DNA from 4 places in the Streptomyces sp. NPDC057623 genome. Region 4 is predicted to be linked to each of the others. Evidence: riboswitches for the same ligand, from Rfam matches in the RefSeq annotation. Region 4 holds a riboswitch; each other region holds the start of a gene.

Region 1 (7,326 bases), on a different contig from region 4:
AGCAGGCCCTCGACCAGGTGCAGCCGGTCGCGGCGCTTTGTGCGGCGGAACTCGCTGCGACGCCTGACGACCTCGAAGCGGTGGTCGAGGTAGACCTCCAGGAGCTCCTTGAGGCCCAGGGTGAGGGGCTGGCCGTCGACCAGCGCGACGTTGTTGATACCGAAGGACTCCTCCATCGGCGTCAGCTTGTACAGCTGCTCCAGGACGGCCTCCGGCACGAAGCCGTTCTTGATCTCGATGACCAGACGCAGGCCGTGCTCGCGGTCGGTGAGGTCCTTGACGTCGGCGATGCCCTGGAGCTTCTTCGAACCGACCAGGTCCTTGATCTTGGCGATCACCTTTTCCGGGCCGACCGTGAAGGGCAGTTCGGTGATGACGATGCCCTTGCGGCGGGCGGTCACCGTCTCCACGGACACGGTCGCGCGGATCTTGAAGGTGCCGCGGCCCGTCTCGTACGCGTCCCGGATGCCGGAGAGGCCGACGATCCGGCCGCCGGTGGGCAGGTCCGGGCCCGGGACGTACTTCATCAGGGCGTCCAGATCCGCGTTCGGGTAACGGATCAGGTGGCGGGCGGCCGCGATGACCTCGGAGAGGTTGTGCGGCGGCATGTTGGTCGCCATGCCGACGGCGATGCCGGAGGCGCCGTTGACGAGGAGGTTCGGGAAGGCGGCGGGCAGGGCCACCGGCTCCCGCTCCTGGCCGTCGTAGTTGGGCGTGAAGTCGACCGTGTCCTCGTCGATCGACTCGGTCATCAGGCTCGTCGCCTGGGCCTGCCGGCACTCGGTGTACCGCATGGCGGCCGGCGGGTCGTCGTTGCCCAGCGAGCCGAAGTTGCCGTGTCCGTCGACCAGGGGGACGCGCATCGAGAAGGGCTGGGCCATGCGCACCAGGGCGTCGTAGATCGACGCGTCGCCGTGCGGGTGCAACTTACCCATGACCTCGCCGACGACGCGGGCGCACTTCACATAGCCGCGGTCGGGGCGCAGACCCATCTCGTTCATCTGGTAGACGATGCGGCGGTGCACCGGCTTGAGGCCGTCGCGGGCGTCCGGCAGGGCCCGGGAGTAGATGACCGAGTACGCGTACTCGAGGAAGGAGCCCTGCATCTCGTCGACGACGTCGATGTCGAGGATCTTCTCCTCGTACGAGTCGTCGGGCGGCGGGTTCTTCGTGCTGCGGCGGGCCATCGCTGCCGGCTCCTCTGGTTCTGGTCGCTCGAGCGTTTGCGGTATCTGACGCGGACCATTGTGGACCGCGGCACTGACAACCACCGACCAGGACCCGATGTTGGGCTCCGGCCCGGCGTCGGAGAAGTGTCGCCGACGCCCGGCCCTCCCCGCGACACAGGGGGCGGACGCGGCGCGAACCGTCCTGACCCGGACCACGCTTGCGGCCGGCGGGACCGAAGGCAAGTGTGCGCCGCGAGACCGTTCACTCGGCGGAGTGACCGCCGGGCACAGTCCCAGGTCGTGGGGAGGACGGGCCCGTGCCGGCGCCGCGTGCGTGGCCGGAGCTTGCGCGGCCGGCCCCGCTCGACGGGGTCGCGGGACGGGACGGCGAGCCGGGCCCGAGCGCCGTTCCCCGCGGCGCCCGCGGCCCGTGATCACCTTTGTCCGGGCACGGCGTTCTGACCGGGAACTTCGCCGACCCTTCGGACGCTGCATACAGTGGCAGGAGCTTGAGCCGAACTGCTCGGCAAACGCAGCGCACGCGACCGGAAGGACACCTAGCCCATGGGTCACACGGCCACACCGGAGGCACAATCCGGCGGCCTCACCGCGACGGAGCACCGCCTGGCCAACGGCCTGCGCGTGGTGCTCTCCGAGGATCACCTCACACCGGTCGCCGCGGTCTGCCTCTGGTACGACGTCGGCTCCCGTCACGAGGTCAAGGGCCGTACCGGACTCGCCCACCTCTTCGAGCACCTGATGTTCCAGGGATCGAGCAGCGTGAAGGGCACGGGCCACTTCGAGCTCGTCCAGGGCGCGGGCGGCTCGCCGAACGGCACCACCAGCTTCGAGCGCACCAACTACTTCGAGACCATGCCCGCCCACCAGCTGGAGCTCGCGCTGTGGCTGGAGGCCGACCGTATGGGCAGCCTCCTGGTGGCGCTCGACGAGGAGGGCCTGGAGAACCAGCGCGACGTCGTCAAGAACGAGCGCCGCCAGCGCTACGACAACGTCCCCTACGGCACGGCGTTCGAGAAGCTGACCGCCCTGTCGTACCCCGACGGACACCCCTACCACCACACGCCGATCGGCTCGATGGCCGACCTGGACGCGGCCAGCCTGGAGGACGCCCGCGCGTTCTTCCGCACCTACTACGCGCCCAACAACGCCGTCCTGTCCATCGTCGGCGACATCGACCCGGAGCAGACCCTCGCCTGGGTCGAGAAGTACTTCGGTTCCATCCAGGCTCACGACGGCAAGCCCGAGCCGCGCGACGGCGCACTGCCCGAAACCATCGGCGAGCAGCTGCGCGAGGTCGTCGAGGAGAACGTTCCCGCGCGCGCGATGATGGCGGCCTACCGGCTCCCGATGGACGGCACACGCGAGTGCGACGCGGCCGACCTGGCGCTGACCGTCCTCGGCGGCGGTGAGTCCTCCCGTCTCTACAACCGGCTCGTGCGGCGCGACCGTACGGCCGTGGCGGCCGGGTTCGGCCTGCTGCGCCTGGCCGGGGCGCCCTCCCTGGGCTGGCTGGACGTGAAGACCTCCGGCGATGTCGAGGTCCCCGTCATCGAGGCGGCCGTCGACGAGGAGCTCGCCCGCTTCGCGGCGGACGGCCCGACCGCCGAGGAGATGGAGCGCGCGCAGGCCCAGCTGGAGCGCGAGTGGCTGGACCGGCTCGGCACCGTCGCTGGCCGCGCCGACGAACTGTGCCGGTACGCCGTCCTGTTCGGCGACCCGCAGCTCGCCTTCACCGCCGTGCAGCGCGTCCTCGCCGTCACCGCCGAGGAGGTCCAGGAGGTCGCCAAGGCCCGCCTGCGTCCCGACAACCGCGCGGTGCTCGTGTACGAGCCGGTCGCCGACGAGGCCGAGGACGCCCAAGCCCCCGCCACCGACGAGAACGAGGAGTCGGCGCAGTGACCGAGCTCGCCAGCATGGAGTTCCACCCGCAGCCACAGGCCGGCGAGGCCCGGCCCTGGGCGTTCCCTGCGCCCGAGCGCGGCAAGCTGGACAACGGCCTGACGGTCCTGCGCTGCCACCGCCCCGGCCAGCAGGTCATCGCCGTCGAGGTGCTCCTGGACACGCCCCTGGACGCCGAGCCGAAGGGCTTGGACGGCATCGCCACGATCATGGCGCGCGCCCTCTCCGAGGGCACCGACAAGCACACCGCCGAGGAGTTCGCGGCCGAGTTGGAGCGTTGCGGCGCCACGCTCGACGCGTACGCCGACCACCCCGGCATCCGCGTCAGCCTCGAGGTGCCCGTCTCCCGTCTGCCGAAGGCGCTGGGGCTGCTCGCCGACGCCCTCAGGGCGCCCGCGTTCGAGGACGCCGAGGTCGAGCGCCTGGTGCGCAACCGGCTCGACGAGATCCCGCACGAGCTGGCCAACCCCTCGCGCCGCGCCGCCAAGGAGCTCTCCAAGGAGCTGTTCCCGGCGACCTCGCGCATGTCGCGCCCGCGTCAGGGCACCGAGGACACGGTCACGGGCATCGACTCGGCGGGCGTACGCGCCTTCTACGAGCGGCACGTGCGCCCCGTCACCTCCACCGTCGTGGTCGTCGGCGACCTCACCGGCGTCGACCTCGACGCCCTGCTCGGCGACACCCTGGGCGCCTGGACCGGCTCCCCGGCCCAGCCCCGCCCGGTCCCGCCGGTGACCGCGGACGACACCGGCCGCGTCGTCATCGTGGACCGCCCCGGCGCCGTGCAGACGCAGCTGCTGATCGGCCGTATCGGCCCCGACCGGCACGACCGCGTGTGGCCCGCGCAGGTGCTCGGCACCTACTGCCTCGGCGGCACCCTCACCTCCCGCCTGGACAAGGTCCTGCGCGAGGAGAAGGGCTACACCTACGGTGTGCGCGCGTTCGGGCAGGTCATGCGCTCCGCTCCGGACGGCACGGGCGCGGCGATGCTCGCCATCAGCGGCTCCGTCGACACCCCGAACACCGGTCCGGCGCTGGACGACCTCTGGAAGGTCCTGCGCGGGGTCGCCGGTGAAGGGCTCACCGACGCCGAGCGGGACTTCGCCGTGCAGAACCTCGTCGGGGTGGCCCCGCTGAAGTACGAGACCGCCGCCTCCGTGGCGAACACGCTGGCCGACCAGGTCGAGCAGCACCTGCCCGACGACTACCAGGCGAAGCTGTACCAGCAGCTCGCCGCGACCGGCACCGTCGAGGCCACCGCGGCGGCCGTGAGCGCCTTCCCGGTGGACCGCCTGGTGACGATCCTCGTCGGCGACGCGGCCGCGATCCGGGAGCCCGTCGAGGCCCTCGGCATCGGCGAAGTCACCGTCGTGGCAGCCGAGTAGAGGGCCGGGCACAGGACCGAGCAGAGGACCGAGTAGAGGACGACACCGCGCCGGGCGACGGCACGCGTGCGTGAGGGGCCCTGGTGACTTCGAAGTCACCAGGGCCCCTTTATGCCCGAATTGAGGGAAAGGTTGCCTGTCTGGCCTGTGGGATGCGCTACAAAATCCGCGATCCGTTTGGGGATTGAAAGTGGTGCCGCTTAGCGTCTTCCGGGCTGTCCGTCAGGCAGTGCGCCGCGCCCGCGGCACCGGACAGCCATCGCCGAGTCCCCGTACGGCGCGAGCCAGGGGAGCCGGGGACCCGCCCGTAGTCCCTGGGGTGAATCGGACGCCCGCGCAGCCGCGAGGGGGTCCGTAGGAGACCTTCCTGCTCCGAACCCGTCAGCTAACCCGGTAGGCGAGAAGGAAGGAAAGGACCAGCCACTACATGGCGTTCACCTGCGCCACCGGGAAGAACCGCGCCTCCGGGAAGCATCGTCGTCCCGGCCGGTTCGAGCGCACCACCGCCCGCGCGGCGGGCGTCGCCGCTCTCACCGCCACCGGCGTCATAGGCACCCTGGCCGCCCCGGCTCTCGCCGCCGAACCCGCCGTCGAGCAGACCGGTCTCATACCCGTCATCACCGTCGACGACACGCTCGCCGAGCAGATCGACGCCCAGGCCGCCGCCCAGAAGCAGGCCGCCCAGGAGGCCGCGGCCAGGAAGCAGGCCGCCGAGGAGGCCGCCCGCAAGCAGGCCGCCGAGAAGGCCAAGCAGGAGCGCGAGGCCAAGGAGCGCGCCGCCCGCGAGGCCGAGCGCAAGCGCCTGCTGTCCTACGTCGCCCCGATCTCAGGTTCGTACGTCTCCACCGGCTACAAGTCCGGCGGGGCCGTCTGGTCCTCCGGCAGCCACACCGGCGTCGACTTCCACGCCGCCAGCGGCACCTCCGTCCACGCGGTCGGCTCCGGCACCGTCGTGGAGGCCGGCTGGGGCGGGTCGTACGGCAACAACATCGTGATCAGGATGAACGACGGCACGTACACCCAGTACGGCCACCTGTCGTCCATCGGCGTCTCGGTGGGCCAGACCGTCACCCCCGGCCAGCAGATCGGCCTGTCCGGCGCCACCGGCAACGTCACCGGACCGCACCTGCACTTCGAGGCCCGCACGACGGCCGAGTACGGCTCCGACATCGACCCCGTCGCCTACCTGCGCTCGCACGGCGTGAACGTCTGACGTCCCCACCGCGTCTCCCCGAGGCCCCGCCTCTCAGCGGTCCGCCTCCCCGAGGCACTGCTTCCCCGAAGCCCCGGCTCCCGTGCCGGGGCTTTCGGCGTTTCCGGGACGATCGACTGTCCAAAAAATATCCATGGATTCCGGCCCGCCGTCGGAAATTCCGTCCGGTTGCAATAGAGTCACCGGGAACACGTCATTCGTCGACGTTTCACGGGGATTAAGGCGGAGGTCGGTCATGCGTATTCCGGCGCACTCGGTATGCACCGCGATCCGGGACGACATCGTCGCCGGCGTCTACGAGCGCGGCGGCCGGCTCACCGAGGAACTCCTCGCGCGGCGCTACGGCGTCTCCCGCGTCCCCGTCCGGGAGGCCCTGCGCACCCTGGAGGCGGAGGGCTTCGTGGTGACCCGGCGGCACGCGGGCGCGTGCGTCGCCGAACCGACCGAGCAGGAGGCCGCCGACCTGCTGGAGATGCGCACGCTCCTGGAGCCGCTCGGTGCCGCCCGGGCCGCCCAGCGGCGCACCGAGGCCCATCTGAAAGTCCTGCGCGGCCTGGTCAGGCTGGGCCAGGAGCGGGCCAGGAGGGGAAACAGCGAGGATCTGCGCTCGCTGGGCAGCTGGTTCCACGAGACGCTGGCCCAGGCCTCCGGCAGCCCCGCGCTGGCCTCGACGCTGACCCAGCTGCGTCACAAGATCGCCTGGATGTACGCCGTGGAGGCGCCGGCCAACCCCGCGGAGTCCTGGACCGAGCACGGCGCGATCGTGGACGCGGTGGCGCGCGGCGACGGTGAGCGCGCCCGGGCGGTCACGGCACTGCACGCCGAGCGCGCGCTCTCCGCGCACCGGCTGCGGTTCGGCACCGGCGGCGATCGCGCCGACCGTGTGAGGAATTCGCAACATCCCGTAAACATGCCGAGCCTGCGACATTAACACGGGCGCCGTATACAAAGAGGGGATATTCGGTGGCGGATAATTTCCGCTGCCCTTTTTCAGGTGGACCGGTAATTCCGGTGGCCGCCTGCCCGAAAACAGCGAAGCCGCGCCCGCCGAAAAGGCGGACGCGGCTTCACCACTTGCTACGGAGTGCCGCTCAGGTCATTCAGACCGTCTCGGGCAGCTCCTCGAGGCCCTCGGAGACCAGCTTCGCCAGACGGTCGAGGGCGACGTCGGCGCCCTCGGCGTCGGAGGCGAGCACGATCTCCTCACCACCCTGGGCGCCCAGGCCCAGGACGGCCAGCATGGAGGCCGCGTTGACGGGGTTGCCGTCGGCCTTGGCGATCGTCACCGGGATACCTGCGGCCGTGGCGGCCCGGACGAAGATGGAAGCGGGGCGGGCGTGGAGGCCCTCGGCCCAGCCGACGTTGACGCGGCGCTCAGCCATGTGATGCTGCCCTTCGGTGTTCAGGGTTGTCTAGACCAGTTTCCCACACCCGTGAAGCATGCCGGGAGGGACAAAACGTCCCCTCCTGAGGTGACCGTCGGGTCGCGGCCTCGACCCGTCATACGTCCTCCACAGACTGCCTCGCGCCGTTGTCGTACGCGAGCCGTACTCTGGGCCCCATGCAGAGCGCCTCGGACCGGCACGAGTACCCCGCCCACTGGGAAGCCGACGTGGTGCTGCGCGACGGCGGCACCGCG
Region 2 (7,326 bases), on a different contig from region 4:
GGTGAGATAAGCCACTCCTAAAGGGTTCACCAAACTCGGAATAACCCTCCGATCAGGCGCGTTGTGGGCGCAACCGCCACACCCGGAAGTCGCTGACCCGGAAGTGACTCCACACGGTCCGGAAGGCGAAGTGCCCGCCGGTGTACGGCTCCTGGTCGGTATGGTCGAAGACGAGCCGCCCGTTGTTCCACCACTGGACGGTCGAGCCGTCGGAGACGATACGGACCCGGTTCGGCTGGTTGGGCACCAGCAGCGGCTCCGTGTAGTCGAAGATCAGCGGGCGGACCCCGGCCTCGCCGACGTACCGGCGCAGCCGTGTCGTGGTGTTGTAGTTGGCGCCGTAGCCGGCGTAGTACGTCTTGAGGTGGTCGTACTCCTCCAGCGCGCCGCCCCGTCGCGTGGCGAAGAGGTCGTCCGGGGAGCGGACGTCGAGGGCGTTCCAGAAGTTGTTGAGGTCGGAGACACGGTCGTTGGGGCCGCCGGCCGAGACCGCGGTGGCCGTGTACTCGATGGCGTAGGGCCCTTCGAGCCGCTGCCTGAACCACACGGTGGCCCCGCTGGGCACGTCGATCTCCAGTACACCGTGGGCGGCGGTGACGGTGCCGCCGTTCTGCAGCTCGGTCGCCCACTGGCCGAGGCCGTGGCAGAAGTCGTCGCGGGCGATGAGCCGGCGGTGGGGGCCGGCGGCGCTCGCCGCACCCGCGGGAACCAGCGCTCCCAGGGCGGCGCCCGCGGCCAGGGTTCCGAATGCTCTGCGCGTGGTCGACACGGATGGGCTCCTTCGCTGGGGCGATGACATAGAAAGCGCTTGCACCGACTGGACGGAGATCACTCTCCCCCCATCGCCCCCACTCTGTCGACACCCGCGAACACACCGAAGGCCGGACCCGGGGATCGGGGTCCGGCCTTCGGTTGCGTGTCAGGCAGGTGGCTGTCGCGGGGCCGCCGTCAGCCGATGGCGACGCCCTTCGAACGGAGGTAGGCGACCGGGTCCAGGTCCGAGCCGTAGTCCGGCGTGGTCCGGATCTCGAAGTGGAGGTGGGGGCCGGTGACGTTGCCGGTCGCGCCGGAGAGGCCTATCTGCTGGCCCGCGGTCACGGTCTGGCCGCTCGAGACGGAGAGGGAGGACAGGTGGGCGTACTGCGCGTAGTAGCCGTCGGCGAGCTGGATGACGACCTGGTTGCCGTACGCGCCGCCCCAGCCGGCCGAGACGACGGTGCCCGCGCCGACCGCCTTCAGCGGGGTGCCGGTGGCGGCGGAGAAGTCGACACCGGTGTGGTAGCCGCTCGACCACATGCTGCCCGCCACCTTGTACGCGGTGCCGACGGCGGCGCCGTCGACAGGGGCGGAGAAGCCGCTGGACGTGCCGGCGTCCTCGGCACTCTCGGTGGTCGTGGCGGTCTTCGACGCGGCGGACTTCGAGGCGGCCGCGTCGGAGGGCGACTTGGAAGGCGCGGAGGAGGAAGACGAGGGGGAGGACGACGACTTGGGAGTGCTCGCCGTCGCCTTCTTGCCGCCGATCGAGAGCTTCAGGCCGGGGTGGATCAGCGACGGGTCGTCGCCGACGGCCTCGCGGTTGTCGGCGTAGAGCTGCTTCCAGCCACCGCTGACGTTCTGGTCGTCGGCGATCTTCGAAAGGTAATCGCCGACCTTCACCGAATAGGTCCGCAGACCGGCCTTCTTCTCGGTGTCCTTCTTGTCGACCGCCTTCTTCTCGGCGACCGGAAGGGACTGAACGGCCTTTTCCGAAACGGACTGCGAGGGAGCGGCGTGGGCGCCGGTGGCACCGATGAGCGGGAGAGCGAGAGCGGCTCCACCGGTTCCGGCGACGGCGATGGAGCGAGTGAAGCGCAGGGACTTCGGGCGGCGGTGCTTACCCTTCGCGGGCATGGCGAATTCCTCTCCGGCGCCTGCGAGGTGAGCTGTCGGGTTCGGGCTGGAGATGCCCGGTCGCGTGGGGACGCGACTTGACCCCAAGCCTGTTCCGGAGACCGGAACAGGCGGTTGTACCTGTGGGTCCCCCGCTCCTGCCGTACACGGGTGAGTTTGCGCGGGATCCGGTCGGCGGCAGGATTCGGCGTCCGTCCGGATTGGTGGCGAACGTAAGCGAGGAAGACGCAAGGGAACAAGTGAGGGGTTCCGCCCGAATGCGTTCCTGTTGATCCCTTGTGGGAATTACCCGTCACCCTGCGTGAATTATCAGGCGTCGTCCGACTCAAAACCCCTTGAAAAGCACCTTAATTACATGAACATGACGGGCGACGCACCGTCACGGATATGACGCTCCTCACGTGACACTGCTCCACCTTCCTTTACTCCAGAGCGAGTTGGAATGAAGGCACCAATTCGGACAGAAACCCTAGATGCGACGCAGCCGGATAACCGTCGCATCAAGGTCGCCCCGCAAACCGACACGAAGTCCATGATGTCCCAGTACGGCGCCTCGGTGAATTTCGCCCGTTTCAAGGCATTCATACGCTGCCGTCGGGTCCAGGGCGCGCAGCCGCAGCGTCGGGACGGGCTCGCCGTAGCGCTGCGCCTGGAGCCAGGCGAGGACGACCGTCTCGTCCCCGAGCACGTACTGCACCGCGCTGAGCCCGCCCCGCGGAGCCCGCAGCCGGTAGAGGTCGCCCCGCTGCACCAGGGGCCGGATCTCCTTGTAGAGGGTCACCCACTCCCGCGCCTCGGCGAGCTCCTCCTCGGTCCACCGGGCGAGGTCGCCACCGACCCCGAGCACCCCGGCCATGGCGCTCACGAACCGGAAGCGCAGGGAGCTGGCGCGGTGGTTGAGCATGGCGTTCGGGCTGTCGGTGACCCAGGCGGCCATGGCCCGGGCCGGGTGGATCTGACTGAAGCCGTGCTGGATGGCGAGCCGGTCGAGCGGGTCGGTGTTGTCCGAGGTCCACACCTGGTCCGTCCGGCCCAGCACACCGAGGTCGATCCGTCCGCCGCCGCCCGAGCAGGACTCGAAGGCCACGCCCGGGTGGGCCGCGCGCAGCCGGTCCAGCAGGCCGTACAGGGCGCGCACGTGGTCGACCCACAGGCGCTGCGGGTACGGCTCACCGGGCCAGCCCGCGTCGGTGAAGCAGCGGTTGAAGTCCCACTTCACATAGTCGATCGGGGCACTGGAGAGGAGTCCGTCGAGCCGCTCCCACAGGTACTCCTGGACGTCCTCGCGCGCGAGGTTCAGTACGAGTTGATTGCGGAATTCCGTCCGGTTTCGTCCCGATTGATACTGAACCCAGTCTGGATGGGCTCGATACAACTCACTGTCCGGATTGACCATTTCCGGTTCGACCCAGATGCCGAACTGCATGCCGAGCGCGTGCACGTACTCGGCGAGCGGCTTGAGACCGGCGGGAAACCGGTCGGGGTTCGGTGTCCAGTCGCCGAGCCCGGCCCGGTCGCTGGTGCGGGTCCCGAACCATCCGTCGTCGACCACGAACAGCTCCACGCCGATGGCCGCGGCCCGCCGCGCGAGCACACTCTGCTGCTCCTCGGAGATGTCGAACTCCGTCGCCTCCCAGGAGTTGAACAGCACCGGCCGGTCCTGGTCGGCGTTCGGGATCACATACCCGCGCTGGTAGGCGTGCCAGGCGCGACTCGCCCCGCCGAAGCCGCCGTCGCTCCACAGGCCCGCGAAGACGGGCGTGGTGAAGGACTCCCCCGCCGCCAGCCGCAGCAGGCCCGAGTCGTCGTGTCCGGCGCCGCCCGTGACCTGCACGCGCGCGTCCGGGAGTTGGGCGACGGCGATGCGCCAGGACCCGGACCAGCCCAGGGCGCAGCCGTAGACCTCGCCGCGCTCCTCGGTGGCGTCCGTGTCGAGCGCGACCCAGGGCAGGTGCTGGTGCCCGGTGTGCCCGCGGCGGCTGCCGATGACCTGCTCACCGTAGGTGAGAGGGGAGCGCGCCAGCCGGGACTCGGCACCCCAGCGGCCGTGCAGCTGGGACAGCCGCCAGTCCTCCCGGCCGGGCAGCGTCCAGGTCGCGGAGTCGGCGCGCAGCAGCTCCAGGACGGGTCCCTGGTTGTCCAGGGTCACCCAGCGCTCCACGACGTCCCCGCGCATCCGGTAGTGCAGGGTGACGGTCAGCCCGTCGTCAGCGAAGCGCAACCGCAGCTCGTCACCCCCGACCTCGTACCGCTCGAAACCCCACTCGGTGCCGCGGCGCTCCCCGGTGCGCACGGACAGGGCCGGCCGGACGAAGCGGGGGCCGCCCTCGACCGGATACTCCTCGCGCCCGTCGAGCGGGGACTCGAAGGGCCAGTACTCCGGCAGCGGGCCAACGGCGAGGGCCTCGGCGTCGGCGAGCGCGATCCGCGGCCCCCAGTGGAGGTGCAGCAGCTCGTCGCCGTCGGTCAGGTGGACGGCGTAACTGCTGGTGGGCCCGGAGAGGAGCCACGTACGGCCGTTGTCGGAGATCTCCAGCATCAAGCCCTCACAGAGACGAACAGGTGCGATCAAGTACCAACATCATCAAGGCCCGCGGCGTCCCGGGGCAACGCCTGTGGACAACTCATTGCCCCAGGAAGCCATGTCGTATGGTCGAGAGCGCACCCCGTCGGCCGCATAGCCGAGCCATGCCGCCGGGGCCGACTGGGAGGAGCCCCCGTGACGCAGCAGATCCCGTCGACCGAGCCCGAACTGGCCGGAGTTCGCAATTTCCGCGATGTGGGCGGGCTACCGACGGTGGACGGACGGCGGGTGCGGCACGGGGTCCTGTTCCGCAGCGGTCACCTCGCGCACGCGACCGAGGACGACGCGGCCTTCCTCGGCTCCCTCGGGCTGCACACGATCTTCGACTTCCGCAACGCGGCCGATCAGAAGCTCGAAGGGGCCGATGTGGAGCTGCCGGGGGTGCGCAATGTGAACCTGCCGCTGTCCGACCCCGCGGACGGCGCGGAGTTCTGGAAGATGGTCCGCGACGGCGACCTCGACCAGTTGCGGGAGATCCTGGCGGACGGCAAGGGCGCGGGCCGGATGATCGCCTCCTACCGCATGATCATCAAGGAGCGCACCGCCGAGCACTCCCAGGTGCTGCACGCGCTCGCGCAGGACAGCGTCCCCGCCCTGATGCACTGCGCGGCCGGCAAGGACCGCGCCGGCCTGTCCATCGCGGTGACACTGCTCGCCCTCGGCGTCGAGCGCGAGGCGATCATCGTCGACTACCTGGAGTCCAACGCCAAGCACCGCCGCTACAAGGTGCGCCGCAGCGGCAGCGACGCGTCGGCGTACTCACCCGAGGTCATGGAGCTGCTCAGCCCGCTGTTCGACGCCCGGGGCGAGTATCTGGCGGCGGCCTTCGAGACGATCGACGAGACATGGGGCGGCGTCGACACCTACCTGGAGCAGGGTCTGCGGGTCACCCCGGAGCTCCGGGAGCGCCTGCGGGATCGGCTGCTCGACTGACCCCGGACGCCACCACGCGCCCGTGCCTACTTCGCGCCCACCTCGAACAGCAGGTAGAGGAAGCCCGCGAAGACGTGCCCCACCGCGATGTAGATGATGAGCCGCACCCACAGGGCACGCGGGAACTTCTCCTCCGTGTCGCTCATGGCGTCTCTCCAGGGGTGGGGCCCAGGCACAGCGTGGCCGTGGGGCTCTGCAGCAGGGTTTGGACGAAGAGCAGCTCGACCCCGCCCGGGTCCTGGGCGGCGATGCGGTGCGGGGTGAGCGAGTCGAAGTGCGCGCTGTCGCCGGGCGCGAGCCGGTGGGTGGTGTCCCCGAGCCGCAGCCGCAGCCGGCCGTCGAGGACGTAGAGCCACTCCTCCCCGGGGTGCACCCGCACGATGTCGCCCTGCGAGCCGTACGGCACATGGACCCGCAGGGCCTGCATCCCGCGTCCGGAGGCACCGGCCTGCCAGTACGTCCAGCCGCCGGCCGCGGTCGGTTCCATGTCGGCCGCGCGCACCACGGCGTCCCGGTCGGCGACCGTCTCGCCGAGCAGCTCGGAGACCGTCGTACCGTAGATACGCGCGAGCGCGAGCAGCATCGGCAGCGAGGGCTGGCGCTGTCCGGTCTCCAGTCGGGAGAGGTGCGCGGGCGACAGCCCGGCCGAGCGGGCCGCGGCCTCCAGGGTGAGCGAGGCGCGGCGGCGCAGCGCGCGCAGCTGTGGCGCGACGGCGGGCAGGACTTCGTCCGGCCCGGTCGTCGACTCGGCGAAGGGACCGGCACCGGGCCCGGCCTCGGGCTCGTTCTCGGGCCCCGGCCCGACATCGGGGGAGCTCATGCTCCCCATTCAGCCGCAGACTTGCCTCTGCGGCAAATTTCTTGCCTCAGAGACAAAAGCGTCCCGGCCTGCCCGACCTGCCCGGCCTCGCAGGACCCGGTCCCTCAGCGGTTGGCGACCGCCTGCTTGATCAACGTCTTGCCGAAGTCCCACATCAGCCCGCCACCACTGTGCGCGTCGTCCATCACGTCGGTGAAGGCGTCGACGAACCGATCCACCTCCCGCTCGCCGATGACCAGCGGCGGAATGAGCTTGATCACCTCCAGGTGGTCACCGGAGACCTGAGTGAGGATCCGGTGCCGTCGCAGCAGCGGTACGACCACCATCTGCGCGAACAGCCCCTTGCGCGCGGCCTGGAGCACGGTCCAACGGCTGCGCAGCTTCAGCGAGTCGGGCCGGCCGAACTCGATGCCGACCATCAGGCCCCGGCCGCGCACGTCGGCGAGCAGCTCGTACTTGTCGATCAGCGCGGCCAGCCGGGACTTCAGCAGTTCCCCCGTCGCCCGGGCGCCCGCGACGATCTGCTCGTTCTCCATGACGGACAGGACCGCGAGCCCGGCCGCCATGGCCTGCGCGTTGGCCCCGAAGCTCGCCGAGTGGACCAGCACCCGGTCCATGGACGAGTAGACCTTCTTGAAGATCCACTCCTTGCCGAGCGTGGCGCCCACCGGCACATAGCCGCCGGAGAGCGCCTTGGCCACGCACACCAGGTCCGGCTCGACACCGTCCTCGTGCTGGTAGGCGTAGAAGTCGCCGGTACGGCCCAGCCCCGTCTGCACCTCGTCGACGATGAGCAACGCCTTGTGCCTGTGCAACAGCTCCTGGGCGGCCCGCAGATAGCCCGGCGGGGACTCGTGCACGCCCTTGCCCTGGATCGGCTCGACGATCAGGGCGGCCACGTCCCCCTTCTTCAGCTCCCTTGCCAGGGCGTCGAGATCGCCGAGCGCCACGGCCGTGTCGGGCAGCAGCGGGGCGAAGCCGTCCCGGAAGCCGGCTTCGCCGTTGACGGACAGGGAACCGGTGGTCAGCCCGTGGAAGGCGTGGTCGCAGTAGAGGATCCTGGGCCTGCCGGTGGCGTACCGGGCGAACTTGAGCGCGC
Region 3 (7,326 bases), on a different contig from region 4:
GAACGGGGGGTGCGTGGGGGCGGCCGGGTGCTACGGCGCATATATGCAGGACCCGGGCGGGGGCGAGGGCGCGCGGTTGAGGGCGCGGTTGAGGGGGATTGAGGCGGGGCGGTGGTGGGCGGGTGCCCGGGGCTGATTAGGCTCCGGCCCCATGGACGTACTCATCCATCTCTTCGTCGGCCTGCACATCATCGGTATCGCCGCGCTGCTCGGCGGTTTCCTCACCCAGATGAAGGTCATGGGCCGGGGCACCGCCCGGTTCGTCCCCGCGATGCTGCACGGCGCCCTGACCATGCTGGTCACCGGGGTGATCCTCGTGGGCCTCAATCAGGCGGACGACCATCCCGTCGACAACATCAAGATCGGCGTGAAGCTGGCGCTGCTGGTCGTGATCCTGGGGCTCGTGTACGTGAAGCGGGACGACGAGACGGTGGACAAGCGTCTGTTCGGGGTGGTGGGTCTGCTGACCGTGGCGAACGTCTTCATCGCTGTGTTGTGGACCTGACGTCCGTGCCGGGGGAGGTTCCCGGCTCGGCCGCGGTTTTGTGGCCGGGGTGCGTGTAGGCCCACACCGCGCCCGCGGTGACCGCCAGCCAGGCCGCCACCGCGACCCACAGCAGGACCTCGCCGGGGGCTTCGAGCCAGGAGACGTCCACGGCGTCGGCGATGGAGAGTGCCGCAGCCGCCGTCATTCCCATCGGGAACACGGTTGCCCAGCGGCGTACGTCGTAGCGGGGCCGGGGCCGGGCGATCTCGGCGATGAGCAGGGCGGCGTACCAGGCCAGGTCGAGGACCAGCAGGGCGACGGTCACCGTGCGCAGGGCGCCGGTGTCGTCGTCGTCGTTCCAGAGGTACAGGCGGGGACTGTCGGCGGCGATGAGCTTCGAGCCGGCGAGCGCGGAGATGGCGAGAGCGCCACCCGCCACCCAGTGGTCGCCGGCGCCGTGGACCACCTGCCGCGGGTCGAAGCGGGTCAGGGCGATGACGTAGAGCACGAGGCCGAGCCAGAACAGCACGAGTGCCGCGTGGGCCAGCCATGCCGATTCCTCGGTCGCGGCGAGCGTGGCGCCGAGGACGGCGAGGCCCTCGGTGGCCACGCAGCCCAGGAACACCGCGCCGGGCATGCGGGGGTGCCAGTGGCGTACGACGGCGATGAGAAGGCCGGGCCAGAGCAGGGCCGCCAAGGCCAGGAGGGCCTTGGCGAGGGTCTCCCAGCCGAGGGCCGTGAAGCGGGTGCCGAGGACGGTGGTCGCGGCGATGGCGGTCAGGGCGGCCGGGGTGGCTGCCTCCTTCACCCACCTGGCCCGGTCCCACAGGAGCCGCGCGGTGAAGTCGCAGGCCAGGGCGAGCCAGGATGCGCAGGCGAGGGCGAGCGCGATCCGGGACAGGGTTTCGTAGCCCGTCTGGTGCAGGCCCACCGAGAGGATGCCGGTCGCCATGACGGCGGCGCCGGCTGTCGGGGGACGTCGCGACCACCAGGTACGGAAGGGGGAGCCGGGGGTGGTGGTGGCGGGCATGGGTTGATGCTAGGGAGCGGGGTGGGGGTTGGGGGCGGGGCGCGCCGGTGCCGCGTGCCTCCGGCGGTCGGGCGGGTACCTCTGCCCGGGGCGGCCTCGCCCCTCCACAGCCCACGCGCAAGCGCTACGCGCGCGTGGGCGTCAGCCGGGTGTCAGGCGGGGCGTACGACGCTGTGGATCGACGACTCACCGTCGTAGTAGATCGACTCCTCACGGACGTACGCGCCGGGCTTCGGGGCGTGGATCATCATGCCGTTTCCGATGTAGATGCCCACGTGGGTGATGTCGTCGTAGAAGAAGACCAGGTCGCCGGGCTGGGCGCTGGCGAGGGAGACCGTGGTGCCGGCGTTGACCTGGTCGTAGGTGACGCGGGGGATGTCGACGCCCGCGGCCTTCCAGGCGGCCTGGGTGAGGCCGGAGCAGTCGTAGGAGTCGGGGCCGGTGGCGCCCCAGACGTACGGCTTGCCGATCTGGGAGCGGGCGAAGGCCAGGGCCTTCTCGGCCTTGGTGGCGTACGAGGAGTCGGAGGAGGACGAGTCCGAGGAGGATGAGTCGGAGGAGGACGAGTCGGAGGAGGACGAGTCGGTGGGGGGCTCGTTGCTCTCCTGCTGCTGTGCCGCCTCTTGGCGCTGGCGCTCCGCCTCCGCCTGCTGCTTGGCCAGTTCCGCCGCCTTGCGGGCGGCCTCTTCCTGCTTGCGCTTCTCGATCGCGGCGAGGCGTGCCTTCTCCTCCGCCGTCAGCTTCGAGAGAAGTTCGCGGGCGTCGGCGAGCTTCGTCTGGACGGTGGTCTTCGCGGTTCGCAGGTCGTTCTGCGACTCGGTGAGCGTTTCGAGGCTCCGGGTGGCCTCCTCGCGCTTCTTCATCGTCGCGGACTGCTGTGTGAAGTAGTCGGCGACCGCTTCTTCCTGGCGGCCCGTCATGCGGTCCATCAGCTGGGACTGGTCGAAGTAGTCCTGCGGGGTGTCCGCGAGAAGGAAGGTCGCCGTGTCGGGGGCGGCCGCTCCGGTGCGGTACTGCGCGGCGGCGGAACGGCCGAGTTCCTCGCGCGCGTCGTTGAGCGTCTGGGTGCGCTGGGCCACGTCGTCGAGCAGGGTGTCGACGCGCTTGCGCTGCTTCGCGGTCTTCTCCTTGGCCGCGTTGTACTTCTCGGTCGCCGACTCCGCCTGGCGGTAGAGGTCGTCGACCTTCTTCTCGACCTCTTCGAGGCTGGGCTTGTCGTCTGTCGACGGGCTCGCGTTGGCCGTCTGGGACAGCAGGGCGACGGAGGTGAGGGCCGCCGTGGCGAGGGCGGGGGTCCGTATGCCTGCTACACGCGTACCAGCGGGACGCGACTTGCGGTGCGACGCCAAGGGAGGCGACTCCTTCCATGCTCCGCCTACCGAGTTAGCTGTCGGGTTCGGGCGGGTGGTTCGGAAGGGTTGCCCTACGGCCCGGGTGGGAAGTCCGGCCGATTCACCCCAAGTTCGGTGGGTCCCCGGCTCCGGGCGCCGTGGGCGTGCCGGACTCGGCGGAGGCCGTGCGGCCCGGCGACGTTCGCCGGAGGGGGTCGTACGGCCTGTCCGGCACCGTAGCCAACTCGTGAGGCCCCTGTGAAGGTTGATGTTCGATATGCCCGATACATTTTCGTGACCTTGGGGTAGTGCGTTGCGCGTGGCGGTCGGTTTGGGTGCGGCTGGTGGTTATCGGCTGTTTTGTCGAGGTGGCTGCGGAGTGTTATGGCCTGGTTGTGGAGGGTGAGGGGGTGGCGGCATGGGCGGGTCCGGTAGATCGTCGGGGGCTGAAACGGGCGATGTTCTCGGGGCGGCCGCGGGCTGTCAGTGGGGCGCCCTAGACTCGGAGAGCGATGAGCAGCCTCTTTGACGACAGCTTCCTGGCGGACCTCCAGGCCCCACGGGCCCACGAGGAGCATCCGCCACCGCCCGAGGACGATCATGCTCCGGAGTCGGTTCCGGACGATCTGTTCGGCGGGAAGTTCGACGTGCCTCCGGACCGGGACGCCTACTACCGCGACGGCGCCCCGCGCCCGGCCCTCGACGCGGCGGCGCTGCTGGAGGGGCTGAACGAGAACCAGCGTGCGGCCGTCGTCCACTCCGGCAGCCCGCTGCTCATCGTGGCCGGCGCCGGGTCCGGCAAGACGCGTGTGCTCACCCATCGCATCGCCCACCTGCTGGCCGAGCGGAACGTGCATCCGGGGCAGATCCTCGCGATCACCTTCACCAACAAGGCCGCGGGCGAGATGAAGGAGCGCGTCGAGCAGCTCGTAGGCCCGCGTGCGAACGCGATGTGGGTGATGACCTTCCACAGCTCCTGCGTGCGCATCCTGCGCAGGGAGAGCAAGAAGCTCGGGTTCACCTCGTCGTTCTCGATCTACGACGCCGCCGACAGCAAGCGGCTGATGGCGCTGGTGTGCCGTGATCTGGATCTCGATCCCAAGCGGTTTCCGCCCAAGTCCTTCAGCGCCAAGATCAGCAATCTGAAGAACGAGCTGATCGACGAGGAGGACTTCGCCGCCCAGGCGACGGACGGGTTCGAGAAGACCCTCGCTCAGGCCTACGCCCTGTACCAGTCGCGGCTGCGGGAAGCCAACGCCCTCGACTTCGACGACCTGATCATGACGACGGTCAACCTGCTGCGTGCCTTCCCGGACGTCGCCGAGCACTACCGCCGACGCTTTCGGCATGTGCTGGTGGACGAGTACCAGGACACCAACCACGCCCAGTACGCGCTGGTGCGCGAGCTCGTCGGGACCGGCGAGCACCCCGTCGACGTGCCGCCCGGCGAGTACGACCTCCCGCCCGCCGAGCTGTGTGTGGTGGGTGACGCCGACCAGTCGATCTACGCCTTCCGGGGCGCCACCATCCGCAACATCCTCCAGTTCGAGGAGGACTACCCGGACGCGACGACGATCCTGCTGGAGCAGAACTACCGCTCCACGCAGACGATCCTGACCGCCGCCAACGCCGTCATCGAGCGCAACGAGTCCCGCCGCCCCAAGAACCTGTGGACCAACGCGGGCGCGGGCGCGCGCATCACCGGGTATGTCGCGGACACCGAGCACGACGAGGCGCAGTTCGTCTCCGACGAGATAGACCGACTGACGGACGCGGGGGACGCGAAGGCCGGCGACGTCGCCGTCTTCTACCGGACGAACGCCCAGTCCCGTGTCTTCGAAGAGGTCTTCATCCGGGTCGGCCTGCCCTACAAGGTCGTCGGCGGGGTTCGGTTCTACGAGCGCAAGGAGGTCCGGGATGTGCTGGCCTACCTGCGGGTGCTGGCCAATCCCGAGGACTCCGTGCCGCTGCGACGGATCCTGAACGTGCCCAAGCGGGGCATCGGTGACCGCGCCGAGGCGATGATCGACGCCCTTTCGCAGAGGGAGAAGATCAGTTTTCCGCAGGCCCTGCGCCGGGTGGACGAGGCGTACGGCATGGCCGCGCGGTCGACCAACGCCGTCAAGCGGTTCAACACGCTGATGGAGGAGCTCCGTACGGTCGTCGAGTCCGGGGCGGGGCCGGCCACCATCCTGGAGGCCGTGCTGGAACGGACCGGCTACCTCGCCGAGTTGCAGGCTTCCACGGACCCTCAGGACGAGACCCGTATCGAGAACCTTCAGGAACTCGCGGCCGTTGCCCTGGAGTTCGAGCAGGAGTCGGGTGAGGGTGAGTCCTCCGGCGGGCTCGCGGCGTTCCTGGAGCGGGTCGCGCTCGTCGCCGACTCCGACCAGATCCCCGACGAGGACGAGGACGGCTCCGGTGTCATCACCCTGATGACCCTGCACACCGCCAAGGGCCTGGAGTTCCCGGTCGTCTTCCTCACCGGCATGGAGGACGGCGTCTTCCCGCACATGCGCGCCCTCGGCCAGGCCAAGGAGCTGGAGGAGGAGCGGCGGCTGGCCTACGTCGGCATCACACGTGCGCGTGAGCGGCTGTATCTGACGCGCTCGTCGATGCGCAGCGCGTGGGGGCAGCCGTCGTACAACCCGCCCTCCCGCTTCCTGGAGGAGATCCCGGCACAGCACGTGGACTGGAAGCGCACGGGGGCGACCTCGCCGGTGTCCTCCGGTCCCGCGTCCGGAGTCGCCGCCTCGCTGTCCTCGTCCCGCTCGCGTTCCTCGGCGTCGGGCGCGTCCGGGTTCGCCACGCGCCGCACCTCCGAGAAGCCGGTCGTGCAGCTCGCCGTCGGGGACCGGGTCACTCACGACCAGTTCGGGCTCGGCACCGTCATGGCCGTGAAGGGCACGGGCGGGAACGCAGAGGCGACGATCGACTTCGGGGACGTCAAGCCGAAGCGGTTGCTGCTGCGGTACGCGCCGGTGGAGAAGCTGTAGGGCTGACAAGGGTGGGCCCCCGCTGAAGGGCGGGGGCGCCACGAAGTCGTCCGGTCGTCCAGCGGCCGGCGTCGCCGGCTCAGGGCGGTCAACCGAGGGTCGGCTACGACGGGTCGAGGCCGTGACTGCGCAGCCACGGCAGCGGGTCTATGGCCGAACCGCCGCCCGGCCGGACCTCGAAGTGCAGGTGCGGGCCGGTCGAGTTGCCGGAGTTGCCGGAGTACGCGATCGGGTCGCCGGCCTTCACCGCCGTACCGGAGGCGACGCGGTAGCTGGAGAGGTGGCAGTACCACGTCTCCGTGCCGTCCTTCGCGGTCACGATCATCATGTTGCCGTAGGCGCTGTTCCACTGCGTCCGGACGGTGCCGTCGGTCGCCGCCATCACCGTCGTGCCGTACGACACGGGGAAGTCGATGCCGGTGTGCACGGACATCCAGTTGATGCCGGACTGGCCGTAGTAGGCGCTGAGGCCGTGCTGTGCGACCGGGACCGCGAACTTCGGGCGCAGCCGCTCCTTGCGGGCGGCCTCCTCGGCGGCCTTGCGCTTCTCGGCCGCCTGCTGGGCCTTGAGGTCGATGCGCTCCTGCGTACGGCTGGCCCGGTCGGCGAAGTCGTCGGCGCCGGCGGAGAGGCTGTCGAGCTGGGTGTCCAGCTTGTTGTTCGCGGTGGACGGCTGCACGGCCTCGCCGCCCGACGCCAGCGTGGTCGCGTCCTTGTCGTCGGTCAGGCTGCCGACGGAGGCGGCGGCGATCCCGGCGACGCCCATCACACACGCGGACGGTACGGCGATCGTCAGCAGCGCGGAGCGCTTGGGGGGCGTACGGCGGCGGGAGCGCGACCCGCTGCGGGAGGCGGCGCGCGGGGAGGGGGCCGGAGCGGACTCCTCCTGGTCGTCGAGGAGAGGGGCCGCGGCGGGGAGTCCGCCGGGGCCGGTCAGCTCGGCGTCGGGCTGGGCGGGATCGTCGTAGGCCGTGGGGTCGACGTGCTCGATCTGCTCGAAGTGGGCGGTCGCCTGCTGATCGAAGGATTCTGCTGACTGCTGGTACTCGTCGGCCGCCTGCGTGGTCGTGCCGTCGATTCCGCCGTCGGAGTTCCACTGCGTGGCGTCGTAGGTCCCGGTGTCGAAGGTCTGCGTGCCCCATTCCCACTGCTGGGTCTGGTCGGCCGGGGCGCCGGACTGGTCGGGCTGGGCCCAGGCGGTCGCGTCCCACTGACCGGAGGTGTCGTGGCCGTTGGCCTGCTGCGGGACGAAGTTCAGCCGCTCGTGCTCGGCGGTCCACGCGGTGGTGTCGTACGCGCCGGTGTCGTAGGCGGCGTGGTGCTGGGCCGCATAGGCGTCATAGTTCACGGTCTGGTGGCTGCCCGTGGACCACTGGGTGGTGTCGTACGCGCCCGTGTTCTCACCGGGAAGGCTGCCGAACAGGGGGTCCGCGTCGAAGGAGGTGGTGGCGTGAGCGGCGGCGCCGAATCCGGTGGCGTCGT
Region 4 (7,326 bases):
ACATTACGTCATGTACGTCCTGTACATTTTTTACAGGCACTCCGCCAAGGGAGCGTGAGCCATGACCCGACCGACCGCCCGCCATGTGCTGCCCGAGTTCACCGAGCGCACGAGCAGCGGCACCAGGACGCAGGACCCGTACTCGAAACTGCTCGAGGAGCGGATCGTCTTTCTCGGCACACAGATCGACGACATCTCGGCGAACGACGTGATGGCCCAGTTCATGTACCTGGAGCACAAGGACCCCGACCGGGACATCTCGCTGTACATCAACTCGCCGGGCGGCTCGTTCAGCGCCATGTCGGCGATCTACGACACCATGCGGTACGTCACCTGCGACGTGGAGACGATCTGCCTGGGCCAGGCCGGCGCGTCCGGCGCGGTGCTGCTGGCCGCGGGCACTGCGGGCAAGCGATTCGCCCTGCCGGGGGCCCGGGTGGTGATCCGTCAGCCGGGGCTGCCCGAGCCGGTCCAGGGCCAGGCGAGCGATCTGGCCATCCAGGCCGACGAACTGACGCGCGTTCGGGTCCGCCTGGAGGAGATGCTCGCCCTGCACACCGGGCGCAGCCGCGAACAGGTGAGCGAGGACATCGAGCGGGACAAGATCCTGAGCGCTCAGGAGGCGCTGGAGTACGGACTGGTGGACGCGATCATCCCCAGTCGCAGGGCCACCGCCGCGCCGCCCACCGGGCGGTGACCGGCCCGTGCTGCCACCCGAGCTGCCGCCCCTGCCCGCACTGACCCGCGCGGAGGGCGAGTTGATCGACCGTTACCTCGATGCCGTCGACCTGCTCGGCCGGATCAACCCGGGTCGGCACGGCGACACCTACAGCGGACTGCGCGCCGCCCAGGCGCTGGTCGGCAAGGCGGCCGAGCTCCGGGACGCGCTGGCGCTGATGCACCAGCGGGGCGAGACCGAGCTGCACGCTCCCACGCTGGCGCGTGCGCTGCGCGTGCTGGACGGAGAACGCCGCACGGCTCGCGTCACGGTGCCGCCGCGCTCCGACAGTTGACGACCCGTACAGACCGGTTCCGGACGTCCCGACCCACTGTCGAGGCGTCCGGAACGCAGCTGAAACGGACCAAACGACGTACCGCCTTTCGGCGTAGCCGCCTGTCCTTTTGAGCGCCCGTCAAGGTTGCGCAACGGGTGTGACCCCAAGGCGGAATCAAGCGTTCCGCCCCAGGTCCGGGGCTCCTCGGGCACCTGGACGCCCACTCGAACAAAGGGGTGTCCACCCGAACGGGTGAGTGGTGAGTAACACCACAAATCCCCGGTTCCGTTGGGATTTTCGTTCATCCGTGCGTCAAGATCCCTGACTGACGACAAGCCCCCGCCACAGCGGCGGGGCGGTCCGGGCGGACGCCGAGTCCTGCCGCCGCCCGGATGACCGGTCGACAGGAGTGGATCGGCAGGAGTGGAGGACCCGAGCAAGACGGGTCGCCGGAGCGGACGTTCGTTCGATCCGAGCCGCCCTTGGGGTGAAGCCGTGGCAACGCGGCCGGGCAACTTCGCCAGCCCGAATCCGACAGGTCATCCTTCACAGGCGGCTGACGAAGGGTTGCGCATGACTGCGCTCAATCGTGTCCCGTCGCTCATGGCCCGGGCCGGTACGGCCTCGGCTCTCACCATCGCCGCAGTGGGCGGCTCGATCGTGGCGCCCGGCTTCGCCTCCGAGGCGGAGGCCGCCACGCCGGCGACGAAGGCACTCCAGGTCGCGGCCTCCAAGAAGGGGTCCCCGTACAGGTGGGGCGCCACAGGCCCGAACCGGTTCGACTGCTCCGGGCTCACGCTGTACTCGTTCAAGAAAGCGGGCAAGAAGCTGCCCCGTACGGCGGCCCAGCAGTACAACAAGACCCGCCACATCTCCGCCACGAACCGCAAGGCCGGAGACCTGGTGTTCTTCCACTCGGGGTCGAACGTCTACCACGTCGGCATCTACGCCGGGAAGGGAAGGATCTGGCACTCCCCGAAGAGCGGGGACGTCGTGAGGCTCCAGAAGATCTGGACCAGGAGCGTCTGGTACGGCCGGGTCAAGTGACCTTCCCGGGGGCGGGGGGGGCGACCTGACACGCCGTCACCGCCCCCGGGCCCTTCAGAGGGTCTGTAGCGGCCCGGCGAGGAGTGCCGCGCCGAAGACCGTCAGCGCGGCGCCGGTGACCGTCGTGACCGCCCGGGCGGCACGCGGGCGGCGCAGCCACCTGCCGAGCCGGTCCACCAGCAGGGCGACCGCCTGGAACCACACCAGCGCGATCGCGAGCACGATCAGGGCGAGCAGCAGCGTCCGGGGCAGCGCCGGAGCGCCCGCCGGCACGAACTGGGGCAGCACGCTGAGGAAGGTGAGGGACGCCTTCGGGTTGAGGGCGTTGGTCACGAAGCCCTGCCGCAACGGCCGTGTGGCGGAGTCCTCGCGCTCGTGCACGACTTCGGCGCGCCGCTGCCGCAGCGTCTGGACGCCCAGGTACAGCACATAGCCGCCGCCTACCACTTGAAGCGCGCGGAACAGCGCCGGTACGGCGGTCAGCACCGCGGCGACCCCCACCACCGCCAGCGTCACATGCACCAGCAGCCCGGCCCCGATCCCGAGCGCGCAGACGATGCCGGCCCGGCGGGAGACGAGAGCGTTGCGTACGACGACGGTGAAGTCGGCCCCGGGCATGGCGACCAGGCCGGCGGAGACCCCGGTGAAGGCGATGAGCTGAGCGTCCATGCCTGCCAGCCTGCCGCGCGGAAGCCTTCAGCAGGTATTTCGAATAGTCTGGGTGTTCCTTAAGCAATGCTTTAGGCAGGGCCGTCAGACAGGCTGAGAGGCCCCGCGCTCGAAGGGACCCGCCATGTACGACCCGACCCGCCTCGCCGCCCTGGTGGCGGTCGCCGAGGCGGGTTCGATCACCCGGGCCGCCGAGCGGCTCGGCTACACCACGCCCGCGCTCTCCCAGCAACTGGCCAAGCTGGAGCGCGAGACGGGCACCGCCCTGCTGGTACGGCACCATCGCGGGGCCCGGCTGACGGGTGCGGGCGAGCTGCTGGTGACCAGGGCCCGGCGGGTGCTCGACGAGCTGGAGCGGGCGCGGCACGAACTGGCCCGGCTGACCGGGCTGACGGGCGGCACGCTCCGGCTCGGCACCTTCCAGACCGCCGGCATCCATCTGCTGCCGCCGGCTCTCAGCGCCTTCCGCCGGGCGCATCCGGACGTGGAGCTGACGGTCGCCGACTACGAACCCTCCGCCGGCGTCGCCGCCGTGGCGGCCGGGGAGATCGACCTGGCGCTGACCCACGCCTATGAGCCGGGCGCCCCGACCCCGCTCGTCTCCTCCGTCCTCGTCGAGCCGATCCTCGTCGAGGAACTGGTCCTGGTGTCCGCTCCGGGCCACGCCCTCACCAGCGGACCGGCGCGGCTGCCGCTGACCGAGCTCGCCGGGCAGCCGCTGATCAGCATGGCGCCGGACGCGCCGGCCCGGCGGGGTGTGGAGGCGGTGCTGGCCCGGGCCGGGGCCCTGCCCTCGGTGCTGGTGCCGACGCCGGGGTATCTCCTGGTGTGCGCGCTGGCCAGTGCGGGGCTCGGGGTGGCGGTCGTACCGGAGATGGTCGCGCGTACGTCGGTCACCCCGGTCGGGGTGCGCGCGCTGGAGGGCGGAGAGCTGCGCCGGACGATCTCGGTCGCCCATCGCGGTGACGAGAGGGCTCCCGCCGCGGACGCCTTCCGGGCCCTGCTGCGGGGCACGTTCGGCCGGTCCGGACAGCAGGGGTGAGGGGTCAGGAGTCCTGGGGTCCCGCCGCCGGGACGGGTGCCGCGGGCACCGTCCAGGGCAGTTCGATGGAGATGGTCTTGCCGCCCTCGCGGGTCGGTCGCACTCTCAGCTTGCCGCCGCACTCCGCGGTCAGCCAGCGGATGATGACCATGCCGCGGCCGTTGTCCTGCTGGACGGCGGCCGGCAGCCGCTTGGGGAAGCGGGGGTGGCTGTCGGTGACGCCGATGCGCAGGTGTTCGTCACGGTCGAGGACGAGGTCCACCGTGAAGGTGGGTGACTGCCCGAGGGTGTGCTGTACGGCGTTGGTGGTGAGCTCGGAGACGATCAGACGGATGGTGTCGGCCACCTCCGTGTCCGGTGGCAGTCCCCACTCGGCGAGAGTGGTGACCACGTAGGACCGGGCCGCGGAGACCGAGGCGGGATCGCTCGGCAGAGTGACGGATGCTTCCAGATGATCTGCCATGGCGACGTCGTCCCTTTCCCAACGGGACCGGAGTCCGACACGGAGCGGAGGGTTCGAGTACGGTCCCGGACTGGTGCTTCGTCGCCAGACTGCCATTACCAGGGCCGTCAGGGTGCCGATCCCCCAAGATATGCATATATCTGTCGCTCGAAGCGGTGAACTCTGCGACGGCAGACCGTATTTGGGCGGCTCGGTTGGAGTAAGGAGTTGCCCATGCAGCACGGTCCCGCGGTGCGCCGCAGAAAACTGGGCGCGGAACTGCGTGCGTTGCGCACCGGCGCGGGGCTCACCAGTGGTGAGGCGGCCCGGCTGGTGGGCTGGCACCAGTCCAAGGTGAGCCGGATCGAGACCGGCTCCAGCGGCGTGAAACCGGCCGATGTGCGGTTACTGCTCGACGCGTACGGCGTACAGGACGCCCGGCTACGGGAGTTGCTGCTGGTGCTGGCGGGGTCCGACGAGGGTGCCGGGCGGCATCACTGGTGGCACGCGTACCGCGGAGTGCTGCCGCCGACGTACCGCGACTTCATCAGTCTGGAGTCCCAGGCGAGCGCGATGCGCACCTTGGAGACCTCCGTGGTGCCCGGGTTGTTGCAGACGCCCGAGTACGCGCGGGCGGTGACCCGGGCCGCGGTGGGCGGACTCGCCGACGAGGCCGCCGACGCCGACGAACGGCTGGAGGCGCTGGTCGCGGTCCGTCTGGCCAGGCAGGACGTGCTGCACGCCGATCAGCCGCTGGTGCTGAGCGCGGTGCTCGACGAGGCGGTGCTGCGCCGGGAGATCGGCGGGCCCGAGGTGATGGCGCGGCAGTTGGGGCGGCTGATGGAGGCGGCACGGCTGCCCCAAGTCCGGCTCCAGGTGCTGCCGTTCGCGGCCGGTGAGCATGTCGGCATCACCGGGCCTTTCGTTATCTTCTCATTTTCGCGCACTTCTGATCTGGATGTGGTTGTTCTCGACCACTTGACGAGTAGCCTCTACCTCGAACGGGAAGAAGACCTCCAGGCCTACACGGAGGCCTTCAACGCCCTTCGGATCCACGCCCTTTCGCCCGAGGAATCGCTGGATTACATCGCCGCGCTTGCCGGCGGTGCGTAAGGAGGCACCATGACCGCAATGCCTCGGAACATCACGTCGAGTACCGATCTGCCCGGTGCGCGATGGCTGCGCAGCAGCTACAGCACCGGAGCGAACAACTGTGTGGAGACGGCGCGGCCGCACTCCGGTCCCTGGACCGGGCTGCTGGCCGTGCGCGACTCCAAGGACCCGGCCGGACCCGCGCTGCTCTTCTCCCCCGAGAGCTGGACGGGCTTCACGACCGCGTTCCAGTCCTGACCGCTCCGATCAGCTCTGACCGCTTTAGATCGGTTCCAGTCCCATCAAGTTCCACTCTGATCAGTTCCGTCTGACGCGACGGCAGGGCCGTGTCACGCCGACTCATGGTCGTGTCTCGCCGATCACCCGTACAGCGCGTTCGATCTGCCCCTCGGAGAGGTCCGCGCGGGCGGTCAGCCTCAGCCGTGAGATGCCGTCGGGGACGGAGGGAGGACGGAAGCAGCCCACGGCGAGGCCCGCCGCACGGCAGTCGGCCGCCCAGAGCACGGCCTGCTCCGGGGACGGCGCGCGCACGGAGACGACCGCGGCGTCCGGACGTACCGCTTCCAGGCCCGCGGCCGTCAGGCGGGTGTGCAGTTCGCTCGCCACCGTGCGCGCCCGCGCCGCGCGCTCCGGCTCGCGGCGCAGCAACCTCAGTGCCGCCAGGGCAGCGCCCGCCGCAGCGGGGGCGAGGCCCGTGTCGAAGATGAACGTCCGGGCCGCGTTGACCAGGTGGTCGATCACCCGGGCGGGGCCGAGGACGGCGCCGCCCTGGCTGCCGAACGACTTGGACAGCGTGACCGTCACGACGACGTCGTCGGCGCCGGCGAGTCCCGCCGCGTGCGGGGCGCCGCGGCCGCCGTCGCCCAGCACTCCGAGCCCGTGGGCGTCGTCGACGACCAGCCCGGCGCCGTGTTCCCGGCACGCCTCGGCGAACCGGGCCAGCGGGGCGGCGTCGCCGTCGACCGAGAAGACGGTGTCGCAGACGACGACGGCAGGACCGTCGTGCGTCTGGAGCGCCTTGCGCACCGCGTCCGGGTCGGAGTGCGCGACGACCTGGGTGCCGCCCCGGGCCAGCCGGCAGCCGTCGATCAGGGAGGCGTGGTTGCCCGCGTCCGAGACGATCAGCGAGCCGTGCGGAGCCAGCGCGGTGACCGCGGCGAGGTTGGCCGCGTAGCCGGACGAGAAGACCAGGGCCGCCTCGAAGCCGCAGAAGTCGGCCAGCTCGCGCTCCAGCTCGGTGTGCAGCTCCGTGGTGCCCGTGACGAGCCGGGAACCGGTCGCACCGCCACCCCACGTGCGCGCCGCCCGCGCCGCGCCCTCCGTCACCTCGGGGTGGCGGGCCAGACCCAGGTAGTCGTTGCTCGCGAGGTCGAGGAGCGGCGACTCGGCGGGGCGCGGGCGCAGGGTCCGTACCAGCCCGGCGCGGCGGCGCGTCTCCGCCTGCTCGTCGATCCAGCCGAACGCCATGACTCCTCCGGGCTTTTGTAGGCAGTGCACAGACACTAGTCGCACGACCGACGGCGCACGGTGTGGCAATACCCACACATCGAAGTGACAGGGTTGTCCGAAGTCTCCTTGGCTCGGAGCCCCTCCGTACGTCAGGATCAGCTCCCATGGACCTGCTGAACACGCTGGTGGACAAGGGGCTTCGGCGCGAGCTGCCGACCCGCGAGGAAGCCTTGGCCGTCCTCGCCACTTCCGACGACGACCTGCTCGATGTGGTGACCGCGGCCGGCAAGGTGCGCCGGCACTGGTTCGGCCGACGGGTGAAACTCAACTATCTCGTCAACCTCAAGTCCGGGCTGTGCCCCGAGGACTGCTCCTACTGCTCCCAGCGCCTCGGCTCCACCACCGGCATCCTGAAATACACCTGGCTCAAGCCCGACGAGGCCTCCCAGGCCGCGGCCGCCGGTTTGGCGGGAGGCGCCAAGCGGGTCTGTCTGGTGGCGTCCGGGCGCGGCCCGACCGACCGTGACGTGGACCGGGTCGCGGGCACCATCAAGGCGATCAAGGACCAG

What was found. A riboswitch is a leader RNA that binds a small molecule or an ion and turns the genes downstream of it on or off. The one in region 4 is predicted to bind cyclic di-AMP.
Region 1: another riboswitch for cyclic di-AMP. It lies ahead of ACFU95_RS48920 (M23 family metallopeptidase); the one in region 4 lies ahead of ACFU95_RS10460 (C40 family peptidase).
Region 2: another riboswitch for cyclic di-AMP. It lies ahead of ACFU95_RS23665 (peptidoglycan DD-metalloendopeptidase family protein); the one in region 4 lies ahead of ACFU95_RS10460 (C40 family peptidase).
Region 3: another riboswitch for cyclic di-AMP. It lies ahead of ACFU95_RS00770 (NlpC/P60 family protein); the one in region 4 lies ahead of ACFU95_RS10460 (C40 family peptidase).

What each region holds. Positions count from the first base shown of each region.
Region 1 is NZ_JBHVGZ010000120.1:8,708-16,033, forward strand. It holds gene ACFU95_RS48905 (DNA topoisomerase (ATP-hydrolyzing) subunit A) at 1-1,187, opposite strand, end outside; gene ACFU95_RS48910 (M16 family metallopeptidase) at 1,734-3,089, shown strand; gene ACFU95_RS48915 (M16 family metallopeptidase) at 3,086-4,474, shown strand; cyclic di-AMP (ydaO/yuaA leader) riboswitch at 4,725-4,888, shown strand; gene ACFU95_RS48920 (M23 family metallopeptidase) at 4,902-5,687, shown strand; gene ACFU95_RS48925 (GntR family transcriptional regulator) at 5,923-6,618, shown strand; gene ACFU95_RS48930 (HPr family phosphocarrier protein) at 6,788-7,069, opposite strand; partial or broken gene ACFU95_RS48935 (GNAT family N-acetyltransferase) at 7,249-7,326, shown strand, end outside.
Region 2 is NZ_JBHVGZ010000023.1:71,248-78,573, reverse strand. It holds gene ACFU95_RS23670 (DUF6250 domain-containing protein) at 53-769, opposite strand; gene ACFU95_RS23665 (peptidoglycan DD-metalloendopeptidase family protein) at 949-1,890, opposite strand; cyclic di-AMP (ydaO/yuaA leader) riboswitch at 1,895-2,090, opposite strand; gene ACFU95_RS23660 (alpha-galactosidase) at 2,360-4,429, opposite strand; gene ACFU95_RS23655 (tyrosine-protein phosphatase) at 4,610-5,407, shown strand; gene ACFU95_RS23650 (DUF6126 family protein) at 5,434-5,553, opposite strand; gene ACFU95_RS23645 (helix-turn-helix domain-containing protein) at 5,550-6,227, opposite strand; gene ACFU95_RS23640 (aspartate aminotransferase family protein) at 6,332-7,326, opposite strand, start outside.
Region 3 is NZ_JBHVGZ010000001.1:161,967-169,292, reverse strand. It holds gene ACFU95_RS00780 (hypothetical protein) at 152-505, shown strand; gene ACFU95_RS00775 (tellurite resistance/C4-dicarboxylate transporter family protein) at 483-1,517, opposite strand; gene ACFU95_RS00770 (NlpC/P60 family protein) at 1,670-2,866, opposite strand; cyclic di-AMP (ydaO/yuaA leader) riboswitch at 2,875-3,037, opposite strand; gene pcrA (DNA helicase PcrA) at 3,361-5,844, shown strand; gene ACFU95_RS00760 (M23 family metallopeptidase) at 5,948-7,326, opposite strand, start outside.
Region 4 is NZ_JBHVGZ010000007.1:135,223-142,548, forward strand. It holds gene ACFU95_RS10450 (ATP-dependent Clp protease proteolytic subunit) at 62-697, shown strand; gene ACFU95_RS10455 (hypothetical protein) at 705-1,013, shown strand; cyclic di-AMP (ydaO/yuaA leader) riboswitch at 1,355-1,565, shown strand; gene ACFU95_RS10460 (C40 family peptidase) at 1,569-2,042, shown strand; gene ACFU95_RS10465 (LysE family translocator) at 2,097-2,711, opposite strand; gene ACFU95_RS10470 (LysR family transcriptional regulator) at 2,836-3,753, shown strand; gene ACFU95_RS10475 (ATP-binding protein) at 3,758-4,216, opposite strand; gene ACFU95_RS10480 (helix-turn-helix domain-containing protein) at 4,430-5,308, shown strand; gene ACFU95_RS10485 (DUF397 domain-containing protein) at 5,318-5,545, shown strand; gene ACFU95_RS10490 (8-amino-7-oxononanoate synthase) at 5,648-6,775, opposite strand; gene bioB (biotin synthase BioB) at 6,922-7,326, shown strand, end outside.